DNA from 4 places in the Shewanella seohaensis genome. Region 4 is predicted to be linked to each of the others. Evidence: predicted binding sites of a transcription regulator. Region 4 holds the regulator's gene; each other region holds the start of a gene.

Region 1 (3,201 bases), on a different contig from region 4:
TTTTTATAAATATGGCGATTAATATAAAAAATTATTCATTCATCCTTCACGGAGGGCGATTGTTATCGTTATCAGTTATTTTGCATTCCGCGAGTCAGTATCTGGGGATATCAATATTCTAACGTCTTAAAATGTCTAATATTGTGAATGCCTCTGCTTAGGTTTATCCCTTGTAAATAAGATTAAAGGCTCCCTTGGAGCCTTTAATCTGTGTACGACTTTATTTACAGCGGGGTAGCGTGAGTGACTACTGTAATAATTACCTAGTGCAATAGCTCCCTACTGCAATAACTCCCGCGCATTGGCTAAGGTGTTGGTGGTAATAGTGTCGCCACCGAGTAATCTGGCGAGCTCTTGGATACGTTGATCCCTATCTAAAGGTGTCATAGTGGTTTCAGTGCTTCCGGCCTTGTTGAATTTATTCACAAACATATGTTGATGGCCATTACCGGCAACTTGCGGCAAGTGGGTCACACACAGTACTTGGGTCGATTCGCCAAGGCTACGCAGCATGCGTCCAACGACGGCTGCTGTGGGGCCTGAGATCCCAACATCCACCTCGTCGAAAATCAGGGTAGGGGTAGCAACCTTTTTCGCGGTAATGACTTGGATACCTAAGCCAATACGTGACAATTCGCCGCCTGAGGCAACCCTTGATATAGGTTGTAATGGTTGGCCTGGGTTGGTGGTGACCATAAACTCTATATTATCGCTGCCGTTCATCGACATGATTTCTGGATTGAAATTCACTTCAATGGTGAACTTACCCTTGGGCATGTTGAGCTCATGGATGGATTGAGTCACCAGCTTGTCCAGCTCTTTCGCATAACGGGCGCGGCTTTGACTTAGCTTTTGCGCGTTAGCGAGGTAGGCTACTTTACTGGCCTCCACTTGGCGTTGGATATCTTCTAGCTTATTTTCATCATCATCTAGGGTCGTGAGTTCGGCTCTGAGGGCGAGATGATGTTCGGCTAATTTGTCAGGGCTGACATGGTGCTTACGGGCCAGTTGCATGGCTTTAGAGAGCCTTTCCTCTAAATAGGCAAAATGTGCGGGATCGAGCTCAAGTTTACTCAGGTAGTGCTGCAATTCGCCGGCGCTCTCTTGCACTTGAATAAGCGCCTCGTTCAGCATAGTGCTGACATTGGTTAGTGCTGGGTCATAACTTTGCAGATTTTCGGCAAGGCCGACGGCTTTGTTCAGCAATGACTCGATATTGCTCTCTTCACCATCCGTGAGTAAAAACAGGCTGGCTTGGCAGCTATCTACCAACTCGGTGCCATTAGCCAGGCGTTTATGTTCCTGTTCAATCTCTTCAAATTCACCAACCTTGAGATCAAACTCATCTAACTCTTCAACTTGATATTGCACCAGCTGTTTACGGGCAATACGTTCCTGCTGGGAGGCTTCTAATTGTTTGAGTTCGGCTTCAATTTGTTTACAGCGCTGATAGCTTGCCGCGACAGTGTCTATCAGTAGTCTGTGATTGGCGTAGCTATCGAGCAAGGTGAGCTGATGCTCACTCTTTAACATGGCATGGTGGGCGTGCTGGCCATGGATCCCCACAAGTAATTGCCCCAGTAATTTTAACTGAGTCAAAGGGACGGGATTGCCATTGATATAGGCGCGTGAGCGGCCGTCACTGCCAATGGTTCGACGCAGAATGCACTCATCATCGAGTTCGAGATCGTTATCTTCGAGCCAGCGTTTTGCCAGAGGCACATCCTCGAGCGAAAATCGGGCACTGACTTCGGTTTTGTTCGCGCCAGGGCGAATACTGCTGGCATCGGCACGGTTACCTAGGCATAAGCCTAGCGCGTCAATGGCGATGGATTTTCCCGCGCCAGTCTCACCGGTAATGCTGGTCATACCGGGGCGAAAGTCCAGTTCAAGGAAACGTACGATAGCGAAATTGTTGATGCTGAGTTGGCAAAGCATAGTGAGTTCCTGTCGAAAAACTTACCAAATCACTGTATTGATAAACAGTATATACTGAATTTATATACAGTAAAGTGGCTTTGGGTGAATATTCGACATATCGCGATAATCTAAAGTCTAATTATTTGTTTATGAATAGGTTTTAACGAGCTGTTCCAAAATGGGCAAGCTGAAAAAGGTCACTATAGTGCCAAAGAGTATCCCTTGAGCACTGGTGGAGGCCTGAGTGTTATAGCGCTGCGCCAACAGATAGACGCTTGCCGCCGTGGGCAAGGCACTAAGAATGACACCCATAACGAGGTAGTCGCCCGTGACACCTACGCCTTTTAGCATGAAGTAAACCAAGGCGGGTTGCAGAATAAGTTTAAACAGGTTGATAAGACTCAGTTCGATGAAGTTTGTCAGGCTAAATACCTTGCTATCTTTTTGATAGCGCATGGCTTTCGCCAGTACCATGCCGACGGCAAAGAGGGCGCAGGGGCTGGAGGTATTGCCTATCTGCTGGATCATCATTGCCAAGCCTGCTGGTAAGGTTATCCCTAATGCCGAAATGGCCACGCCAATAAAACAACCTATCACAATCGGGTTTTTCACCACGGCCAGCAGCATGATCACTGCGGCGTGATGTTGTCGCTGTTTATTGGTGGCGAGTTCTAATGAGACCAAGGCCACGGCAAACATGAGTACGGACAATAAACTGGCAATCGCAGCGGCAACTAAGGCGCTTTGTTGCTGGGGGAATAAGATGACAAGGAGTGGAATACCGATAAATGCGGTATTACCAAAAGTGGCATTTAAGGCGCGCACGGCGGCAATCGCAGGCTGTTTAGGATTCACCAGCAGGGAGATGCCGATACAAACGAGGTAAATCACCAACATGGCTGCGCTGTACCCGGCGATAAATCCCCACTGCAGGATCTCTTCAATGGGCTGTTGCGCCAGTGCTATCAAGAGGATGGCCGGAAACGCAATATAATAAACATATTGATTGAGAACTTGGTCTGTTTCTACTGGAAGAAAGCGCAGCTTTTGCACTAGTGTGCCCAGTAGCATGATCCCGAAGACGGCAAACAGAGGGGTTAAAATGGTCATGTCCCTCACTCATCCTTTTGTGTTGCTTATCCCGTAAACGAGTCTCGGGATATTCTCTCAGCCAATTAACGATAATCGGCGCTAGCGCAGTAAATTTATCGGCAAAATAGCATAGCATTCCCCCTAGAGGCTATTGCGCTATGGTCGTAGAAGTGAATAATTCTACGTTTA
Region 2 (3,201 bases), on a different contig from region 4:
ATTACCTTGAATAAGGATTTCCTGCGTGAGTTTGCCCTCGAGCAATTCGGCCACTTTCTCCATTTGCCAGTAAGATGCAAACAACACTAAAGTGGCCATTTCGCCTTCAATCAGCTCCAAAATCTGTTCGGCAAGCTCTGCGGTATAGGCATCGTCCGTCGGCTCGGTTTTCATCTTAGGTAAGTAGAGCGTGGCGTTATTCGGATAATCGAAGGGGGATTGCAGGGCGAGATAACGACTGCCGTCCTTTACCGATAATCCCACTTGATGGGCGAAATGGTCGAAGTTATTCAGCGCCCTCAGGGTTGCGCTGCACAGTACGACGCCAGCCGCCTTTTGCCACAGCATAGATTCGAGCATAAAACCGACTTCAATCGGCGAGGCGCTAAACAAGTAATCGACCTGTTTGCCCGTGAGCAATTCAATCCAGCGGGCGAGGGGCGCGCCTTTAGTGGAATCTTCCTTTGCCATCATTTTCCAGAGCTTTTGCAGGTTTTCGAGTCGCTGCAACATAAAGCCCATTTCGGCCTGTAGCGCTTCCGCTTGGTGCTTAGGAATGTCGCCATCTTTGATCGCCTCGGCCAGCAATAACTGCATCTTGTTAAATTGCTTGAGGGCAAGATTGGAGGTGGCCGCGAGATTCTCGGCGGGGATTTTCAGTGCATCGGGCAATTTGCCGTGTTCGAACCGATAGCGGCTCTCAGGATTAGCAAACTGCTTGGTCTGGGTATCACAGAAGTGGGCGACTTGATTGAGCTGAGCGATTAAGTCTCCGATATGATCCTGCATCGCCTGCGCTGGGGCGATGATATTGTTGCTCTTTATCTGATTTTGTAATTTGGCGCTGGTCTTACCGACTTTTTCTAGCCAGTCGGCGGCGCCTCTAAGCGTTGCCTGTGCGCTAGAAAAGTCCCGTGCGACAATTGGTAAGTGGTGAGCTTCGTCAATGACGTAAAAAACGTCTTCGGGATCGGGCAAAATCACCCCGCCGCCCAGCTCTAAGTCGGCGAACAGCAAACTATGGTTGGCGATCAGTACATCCCAAGTATCCACATCCTCGCGGGCCTTGTGAAACGGGCAATTACGATGGCTGGCGAGTTGCCGATGACAACTGTGTTTATCGCAGGCGATTTGTTGCCAGAGATGGTCCGGTATCGGTGTCGATAGCGTATCGATTTCACCGTTCCAGCGGCCTTCATTAAAGTCGCTGAGCAGCTCCTGCAACATGGCAATTTGGCTGTTATCTGGCTTTGTTTGCCACATGGCCATTTGGGTACTGTTATCATCGCCGATCAGCATGGCAAGCTTGGACAAACAGACATAACGCTGGCGCCCTTTGACCAGACCAAAGCGAAAGTTTAGCCCTGATTGTTCGAGAAAAAACGGTAAGTCTTTGTGCAGCAACTGCTCCTGCAGCGCCACGGTTGCCGTAGCAATACAGACCTTTTTCTTACTCGCAAGTGCAAGCGGAATCGTGCCCAAAATATAAGACAATGATTTACCAATCCCCGTACCCGCTTCGACTACTATGATGCGTCTATCTTTGTCATAGTCGCCAGCAAGAGTCTTAGAGATTTCTGCTACCATAAAATTTTGCTCGCGGCGTGGCCTAAAATTAGGCAAAGCGGCGGCAATCTCTTTATAGATAGCGCGGATCTGGTTTTTTACGTTGTCAGGTAACATGCGGCACTACTTTATCGAATTAATGCTGTACATAATAACAGTGATTGCATAGCCTAAGAAACTTTTCTGCCATTTTATGGCAATTTTATTCTGTGTCCCGAGAATCAATAAGCAGCGAGAGCCTTAGAGTGAAACCGCAGTTGAATCCCCCCGAGAGTCTGACGCCTGAAACGGCTGCGCCTGTGAGTGTACAGGGACGCGTCCTCACGCGCCATGCTATTACGCGCGGTGCAACGCTTGTGCTGCAGTATTATCTCGCCACCGTTTCAGGCCCTGTGCTGGTGGAGTTACCTGGCTCTGAGTACATTTGTTTTTGTCATCAAAGCGATATGGCTGCATTGCAGTTACAAACACCGGGGCAGGCACTGCGCTGTGTACCGCTTGCACTTAAAAGCTTTAAAAGACAATCCGTGGCGGCGATTTATGCCAAGTCGAGCAGTGTGTTTCGTCATTTACAGCGGATAGCGACGGATGCTGGCATTCCCTTATTTGAGGCGGATATCCGTCCAGAGCAGCGTTTTTTAATCGAACGTTTTGTGGCGCTCGATGTGGCATTTTTAGGGCATTTTGTCAGCAACGCTGGCATAGATGAACAATTGCCCATTTTTAGCGCTATACGCGCGAAAGCTGTTGCACCGCAGCCGGAAATAAAATTGCGTTCAATTTCCCTCGATTTTGAATGCAGTTTTGAAGGATTACTCTATTCCGTGGCTCTTTATGGACACGATGCGCAATCTCAGCCCTATGAAAAAGTCATTATGGTGGGGGAGCCGCAGCCTGATGCTGCAATCTACATCGAATGGGTGAGCGATGAGGCGGCGCTTATCCATCGTCTCATCGCTTGGTTTACTGAGTTTGATCCCGATGTGATCATTGGTTGGTCTGTGGTGACCTTTGATTTGGCCTTGTTATATCGGCGTGCGTTGCTGCACCGGATCCCGCTGCGTATCGGCCGCGGTGGCGCGCTTCTCGAGTGGAAGGTGGAGAATAAATTTCGGCCTGAAACCTTAAGTTTGCCTGGGCGAGTGGTGCTCGATGGTATCGATTGGTTAAAGGCGGCCTTTTATCAATTCGAGCGCTTCTCTTTGGAGTTTGTCGCCCAAACGCTACTCGGTGAAGGCAAAGCGATTCATGATGTAGAAAATCGAGCGCAAGAGATTGATGCGCTATTTGCCGAAAATAAACAAGGGCTTGCACATTATAATCTGACCGATAGTCGCTTAGTGTGGGATATTTTTGAACATACTCAATTGTGGGATTTTGCCCTCGCTCGCGCCGAATTAACGGGGTTAGAACTGGGGCGTGTAGGTGCCTCGGTCGCCGCATTCAACCATTTGTATCTACCGCATTTACATAGGGCAGGCTTCGTCGCGCCCGCACAGCCTGCTAGCCAAGGGATAGAAAGCCCTGGTGGTTATGTAATGGATTCTGTCCCGGGTTTTTATCAACATATTTTAGTGTTTGACTTTAAAAGCCTTTACCCATCGATTATCCGGACTTTTTTAATTGATCCTAAGG
Region 3 (3,201 bases), on a different contig from region 4:
ACCTGCTAGATTGGGCTGTTTTTCCGTTGGAATAATGGCGTGGTGAGCATCGACTTTTTTATCATCCCACGCCTTAGACTTCAGCCGAGGATTGGGCACCTCAGCGTGTGCGACTAACTCGGGCGCACCGCCCGTAATGGCCGCTAATACCCCGCTTGCAAGCCCATGCTGCTCGGTGGGCAAATAACGACTGTCTGAGCGTGGATAAGTGATTAGTTTATGGCGCTCGTATAAGCTCTGGCAGGTATCGAGTACGTCCTTCGCGCTCATCCCAAAGCGCTTGGCGGCATCGATTTGCAGCGCCGATAGACTGTAGGGTAAAGGCGGATTCTGCTGCTTATCCTTAGTGCTTAACTGGGTCACTTTGGCGGGTTTATCGGTGATCCGGCGCACTACATTTTGCGCTAAGCCCTTAGCAAGCACGCGCCCTTCCTCATCCATATAGGGCAAGCAGGCTTCACTGGGTTGCCACTTCGCCGTGAAAGCCTGCTCTTTGTCGGTCACTAAGTGAGCCAGAACCTCATAAAAAGGCTTAGATTGGAAATTCGCGATTTCCTCATCGCGGCGCACGATAAGCCCAAGCAGCGGAGTCTGTACTCGACCGACCGATAGTACGCCCTGATAGCCAACCTTTTTCCCTTGAATAGTGTAGGCCCGCGTCATATTCATGCCATAGAGCCAATCGGCGCGGCTTCTTGCAAGCGCCGAGGTCGACAAAGGAATAAACTCACGATTACTGCGAAGTTGCGACAAGGCACGTTTCACCGCCTGCGGGTTTAAGTCGCTGATAAGGAGTCGCTGCGTTTGCTGTAATTTATCGCCCGTCACGCCCAAATAGGCGATCACTTCATCAACCAATAACTGCCCTTCCCTGTCGGGATCGCCCGCATTCACTAGCGTATCGGCCTGCTTCACCAGTTTTTTAAGTACTGTGAGTTGGCTGCGGGTCGCGGCCTTAGGTTTAAGCTGCCACTTCTCAGGCACTATGGGTAAATGCTCAAACTTCCACGATTTAAACTCGGGATTATAGGCATCGGGCTCAGCCTGTTCGAGCAAGTGCCCCACACACCAAGACACACAGTTACCTTGGGCGTCTTCAACAAACCCTTCACCTTTTTTGTGGGGTTTAGGCAGCACATCGGCGATTGCACGCCCAAGGCTTGGTTTTTCGGCAATATAGAGGATCATATCTACATTAAATACTGGATATAATTACAGTGTAATTTAGCCCAAAGCGGACAAGAGTGCAAACCGCCGTTTTACCTCAAGGGCCGATTTAACTCGCTTTGCGGTAACGAAACAATAAAGCTGTGTAAATTTAGTTGAGAACAATTCTCATCTAAACCTAAAATCCCTTGCATCCGTTACGAGGAATCGAGAAAACAAATGAATACACTGACCTTGCCAGGCCCTTCAATCCCCGTCTTTAAGCCAGCACTCACCTTAAGATTCAATCAATTGGTGATCTTCCACAGCCTGTTATTATTGGCGTTAAGTCTGCTTTGTGAAATGGGGCTAAAAAGGCTTGGGCTTGAGACGCCTCTCCTTTCTTGGGGAGTTATTCTGTATTTTCCCGTGGCCGTGAGCCTGTCTTTGCTATTAAAACATAGCGTTAGCCGCCGCAGTCTGGCATGGCTATTCGGACTATGGATGCTGCTATGGCTGGTGATGTAAGCACCGGTTTAAGCCTTGTAGGGATACCCACACTTATATCTGTTTAGGTCAAATAAAGAGTTCTAACTCCACGCACCTTGTCTCACCTTTCTCCTACATCCCGACTGTCAAACGCAGCTCGAAACCTAGCGAATTAACGCACCGCTAAATCCCCTATCAGTAATGCCACCAAATAAAGAACGTTAAATTATCAATTATTTAACAACTTTAGCTATGAAGCGGCTTAAAAAGTCGTTATGTTGAAGCTCTTGGACGCCCCCACGCGTCTTAACCTTAGGCCAAATTGGCCGTTTAGTACCCAAACTTACAAGCAAATATCTTAAAAACTCTGCAAAAACAACAGAATATTGGAGTTGAATTATATGAATGAGATTGTTAATGCGGTCAACAATATCGTTTGGAGCCCTGCGCTCGTTTATCTTTGCCTCGGTGTAGGACTCTTTTTCTCCCTGCGCTCACGTTTCTTACAGTTACGCCATTTACCCGAAATGATCCGTTTAATGTTTGATGGTAAGAGCACTGATGCCGGTGTGTCTTCCTTCCAAGCCTTAGCCATGACCTTAGCGGGTCGTGTGGGAACCGGTAACATTGCCGGTGTCGCCACTGCGATTACCTTTGGCGGTCCAGGTGCATTGTTTTGGATGTGGATGGTGGCGTTTCTTGGCGCCAGCTCCGCATTCGTCGAATCCACCTTAGGCCAAGTCTACAAAGAAAAAATCAACGGTGAGTACCGCGGCGGCCCCGCCTTTTACATTGAAAAAGGCTTAGGCATGAAGTGGTACGCTTGGACATTTGCTATTGCGACCATTTTTGCCTGCGGGATTTTACTGCCAGGCGTGCAAGCCAACTCGATTGGTTCGAGCCTAAAAACCGCCTTCGATATCGACCCTAACGTCACCGCCGCTATCCTCGCTATGCTGTTAGGTTTTATTATCTTTGGTGGCGTGAAACGTATTGCCCACTTCGCCAGTACCGTAGTGCCCTTTATGGCACTGGGTTATATCATCGTCGCCTGCGTGATTATTGCCCTTAATATTGGTCAGCTGCCCGATATTATTATGTTGATCCTAAAAAGCGCCTTCGGACTCGATGCGGGCTTTGGTGCGATTTTAGGTCTTGCGATTATGTGGGGGGTAAAACGCGGTATTTACTCCAACGAAGCGGGTCAAGGTACTGGGCCACACGCCTCCTCGGCCGCAGCGGTAAGTCACCCTGCAAAACAAGGTTTAGTGCAAGCATTCTCTGTGTACATTGACACTCTTTTTGTGTGCTCTGCCACTGGTTTTATGTTGCTCATCACTGGACTTTACAATGTGCAAGGGCCTGAAGGTGTCGCACTCTACACTGGCATTGCCGGCGTTGCAGCGGGCCCTGGTTATGTACAAACCGCGATGGAAAGCATGATGCCAGGCTTTGGTAATATGTTCGTCGCCGTCGCGTTGTTCTTCTTCGCCTTCACCACCATTGTGGCCTACTACTATATTGCCGAGACCAACATCGCCTATATCAACCGTAAGGTAAATCGTC
Region 4 (3,201 bases):
TAGGCGCAGTTTCATTCAAGAAGTTTTGCAGTGTAATCGGCTCACCAAAGTTGACATAACCTTGGCCAAAATTACCTAATTTACGAATAGCACCAAAGACTTGCCATACAGATTCTTTCTGTTTTTTCTTACCGCTCAGCTCTTTATGATAAGTCGCCACTTCCATCACGTGATCGTAGCCTAAATACACAGGCACTAAGGTGACAGGGCGTTCGATACCACGCAGCACACTGTTGATCGTCATGGCGATCATGCCCGTTTTCGGCGCCAATAGACGACCGGTGCGAGAACGGCCACCCTCAGAGAAATACTCAACCGAATATCCCTTAGCAAACAGCTGATCGAGGTATTCACGGAACACGGCAGTATAGAGTTTATTGCCGTTAAAACTACGGCGAATAAAGAAAGCGCCGCCACGGCGGAATAGCGGCCCCGCAGGCCAGAAGTTTAGGTTAATCCCCGCCGCAATATGCGGTGGCACCATGCCTTGGTAATACAGAATGTAGGATAACAGCAGGTAATCCATATGGCTGCGATGGCAAGGTACATAAACAATTTCGTGACCATCATGGTGCAGTTGACGGATTTGCTCGGCACCTTTGATATTGATACCGCTGTAGAGCTTGTTCCATAACCAAGTTAAGAAACGCTCGGCAATACGCACTAGGCTGTCGGAATAATTCGCTGCAATTTCATCAAGATATTCAATTGCAGTTTCACGGGCTTGGGTTTCAGAAATCTTCTTACTCGCCGCCTCTTCCTGAATCGCCTTGCGTAAGGATTCGGATTTCAGCAGGGAGTGGAACATTGCCTGACGATTCGGCAGCACAGGCCCTGTCATCACTTTACGTTGGCGGCGGAAATGCACTCTGGCCACCCGCGCCAGTTTATGGGCAATCCCCATATCGGTGCCGTGTTCGTCGGCCATGTAACGCAGCGATACCGCATTCGAAAACTGCACAAAGTTGTGACGGCCCAAAAAGAGGATCATCAAGCACTTACGTAACCAAGTTGGATTCTCGCGCTCAAGCACAGCCGCCTTCATGGTGTCGTCTTCTTTACCCGGAGTACGGCCCCAATACAGACTCACAGGCACCAGCTGAATATCTAACTCTGGCTTTTCCTTATGGACGGCCAACAGGCGCATAAAACATTCTAGGAATGGCTCATTACTGGCACGCTCGCCAAACAAAGGCTTACGGCCTTCGAGGCAAACGACGCGGGGCGCGACAACGCCATTTACCACAAGCGGCTCGTAGGGGCTTGGCAAACCCAGCTTAGTGGTGATCTCGCTTAACGCAGCAATATCACTCAGGGATTCTGTTTTCATTACATAAGCAAGCGGTCTGGACGCGTCCAGATTCAGATCGGCAAAAGGATCCTGCGGCACAACAATAGTGTGCACTAAGTGTTTTTGGATCCAGCGTAATGATTTCAACCAAAGAGAGTCTTGTTTAGGCATTATTCTTATGCAATGTAAGTACGTTCATTAGCCCCATAGAATACCAGATTCTAGGGAATATTCGCTAATACTCTCCAATCGCGTTAAAAAGTGGTTAATACTTGCACTACGAATAATACTGTATATACTAACAGTAACTGTATAGAAAAACAGGAAAGAACATGAGACCGTTGACGCCACGCCAAGCCGAAATTTTAGAGCTGATTAAACGTAATATTGCCGAGACTGGCATGCCACCCACCCGGGCCGAAATCGCCACCCGTTTGGGTTTTAAAAGTGCAAATGCCGCCGAGGAACACCTTAAGGCATTGGCAAAAAAAGGCTGCATCGAGATCATGCCTGGCACTTCCCGCGGGATCCGCCTCCCAGTTGAGGAAGAAGATAACAGCGAATCTGGCTTACCACTGATTGGTCAAGTGGCTGCGGGCGAACCTATCCTCGCCCAAGAGCATGTCGAACAGTATTACCAAGTCGACCCCAGCATGTTCCACCCAGCCGCCGATTTCTTGCTGCGCGTCAGAGGCGACAGTATGAAGAACATCGGTATCCTCGAGGGAGATCTGCTCGCCGTTCATAAAGTACAGCAAGCGCGCAATGGCCAAGTAGTTGTTGCTCGCGTTGATGATGATGTAACAGTTAAACGCTTTGAAAAGAAAGGGAATCTTGTTTATCTACATGCTGAAAATGAAGATTACTCCCCGATTAAAGTCGATTTAAGTTTCCAAAGTCTAACAATTGAAGGGCTCGCCGTAGGGGTGATCCGCAATGGAGATTGGCTATGAACAAACTACTAGGTAATGCCCCGCGTCACCCCGGTTTATGGCTTGATGCGGTACGCGAAACCGATACAGACTGGCAGCATACGCCTATCATTACTATGCCCACCGAGAGCCAAGGGCGCCAAGAGCTAATGCAGCTTAGTAAGCAATTGGCACAACTGAGCCAACAAGGCCGCTGGGTCGTGCTCATCAATCCACCCAGTATCGGCTACAAGCAGTTACTGGCCAACGCTGGCGTGCGTATGGATCGTGTACTCTTAGTCCATGCGAAAGATGAAGTCGAAACACTTTGGGCCATGGAAAAAGCGTTAACCAGTGGCACTTCCAGCGCAGTAATTACTTGGATCCACTCACTCGATGCCCGCGACAATCGTCGTTTGCAAATTGTGGCCAAGAGCGCCCGCGCCATGGGAATCGTGCTCGAAGGTGTCGTAAATCACTCACCTACAGACGCGACACTCAAGCAACCAGCTCACTTTGCCCAAGGTAGTTTTTTTAGCTCTGTTCATTAAAATTTTTGCACTGCGTATTTAGCCTTGAAAGCCGCCTCACCTGTGAATGTGGGGCTTTTTTTTGGCAATTTTTCAGACAATTAGAAAAAGAAGTGATCTTGATCAATTTTTAAACAGCAAGTATGTTTGATTCAGGCGAGCATAATATATCGCCCGTTTAGGCAAAAAATATCGACGATTTATCGAATATCTCTTGCCCACAAAAATCGAGAATAATGGGTTTATTCAGCAGTATGTGCCAGTGTGGCTAATACCAGCAGTAACAATACTTAATCAAAAGTAAGCCGCCAACGCACGTTGAAGTCAGAGAAGCTTTTTTGGGAACTGAAGAGTTTGCATAGAGTTGAGACTTACTGTGTTGCTCTTCTTTGTAGTTGCTATTCGCAATTGGCAGAGGAGAAGTCTTGTGAAGCAATGGTTGTATTGTTTACTCGTGGTGCTATTCGCC

Evidence for each region. Region 4 encodes LexA, which represses DNA repair genes until DNA is damaged. Its sites were predicted from a motif close to TACTGTATNNNNATACAGTA; they were not measured.
Region 1: recN (DNA repair protein RecN) is a predicted target of LexA. The motif match lies at 1,991-2,010, and genes of this name have one in related genera.
Region 2: dinG (ATP-dependent DNA helicase DinG) is a predicted target of LexA. The motif match lies at 1,707-1,726, and genes of this name have one in related genera.
Region 3: L2713_RS17665 (DNA topoisomerase III) is a predicted target of LexA. The motif match lies at 1,201-1,220, and genes of this name have one in related genera.

What each region holds. Positions count from the first base shown of each region.
Region 1 is NZ_JAKILE010000004.1:297,285-300,485, reverse strand. It holds gene recN (DNA repair protein RecN) at 280-1,938, opposite strand; gene L2713_RS06855 (AEC family transporter) at 2,068-3,030, opposite strand.
Region 2 is NZ_JAKILE010000011.1:62,841-66,041, forward strand. It holds gene dinG (ATP-dependent DNA helicase DinG) at 1-1,683, opposite strand, end outside; gene L2713_RS13700 (DNA polymerase II) at 1,824-3,201, shown strand, end outside.
Region 3 is NZ_JAKILE010000017.1:11,965-15,165, reverse strand. It holds gene L2713_RS17665 (DNA topoisomerase III) at 1-1,188, opposite strand, end outside; gene L2713_RS17660 (hypothetical protein) at 1,387-1,674, shown strand; gene L2713_RS17655 (alanine/glycine:cation symporter family protein) at 2,037-3,201, shown strand, end outside.
Region 4 is NZ_JAKILE010000007.1:95,044-98,244, forward strand. It holds gene plsB (glycerol-3-phosphate 1-O-acyltransferase PlsB) at 1-1,462, opposite strand, end outside; gene lexA (transcriptional repressor LexA) at 1,624-2,244, shown strand; gene L2713_RS09970 (cell division inhibitor SulA) at 2,241-2,753, shown strand; gene coxB (cytochrome c oxidase subunit II) at 3,160-3,201, shown strand, end outside.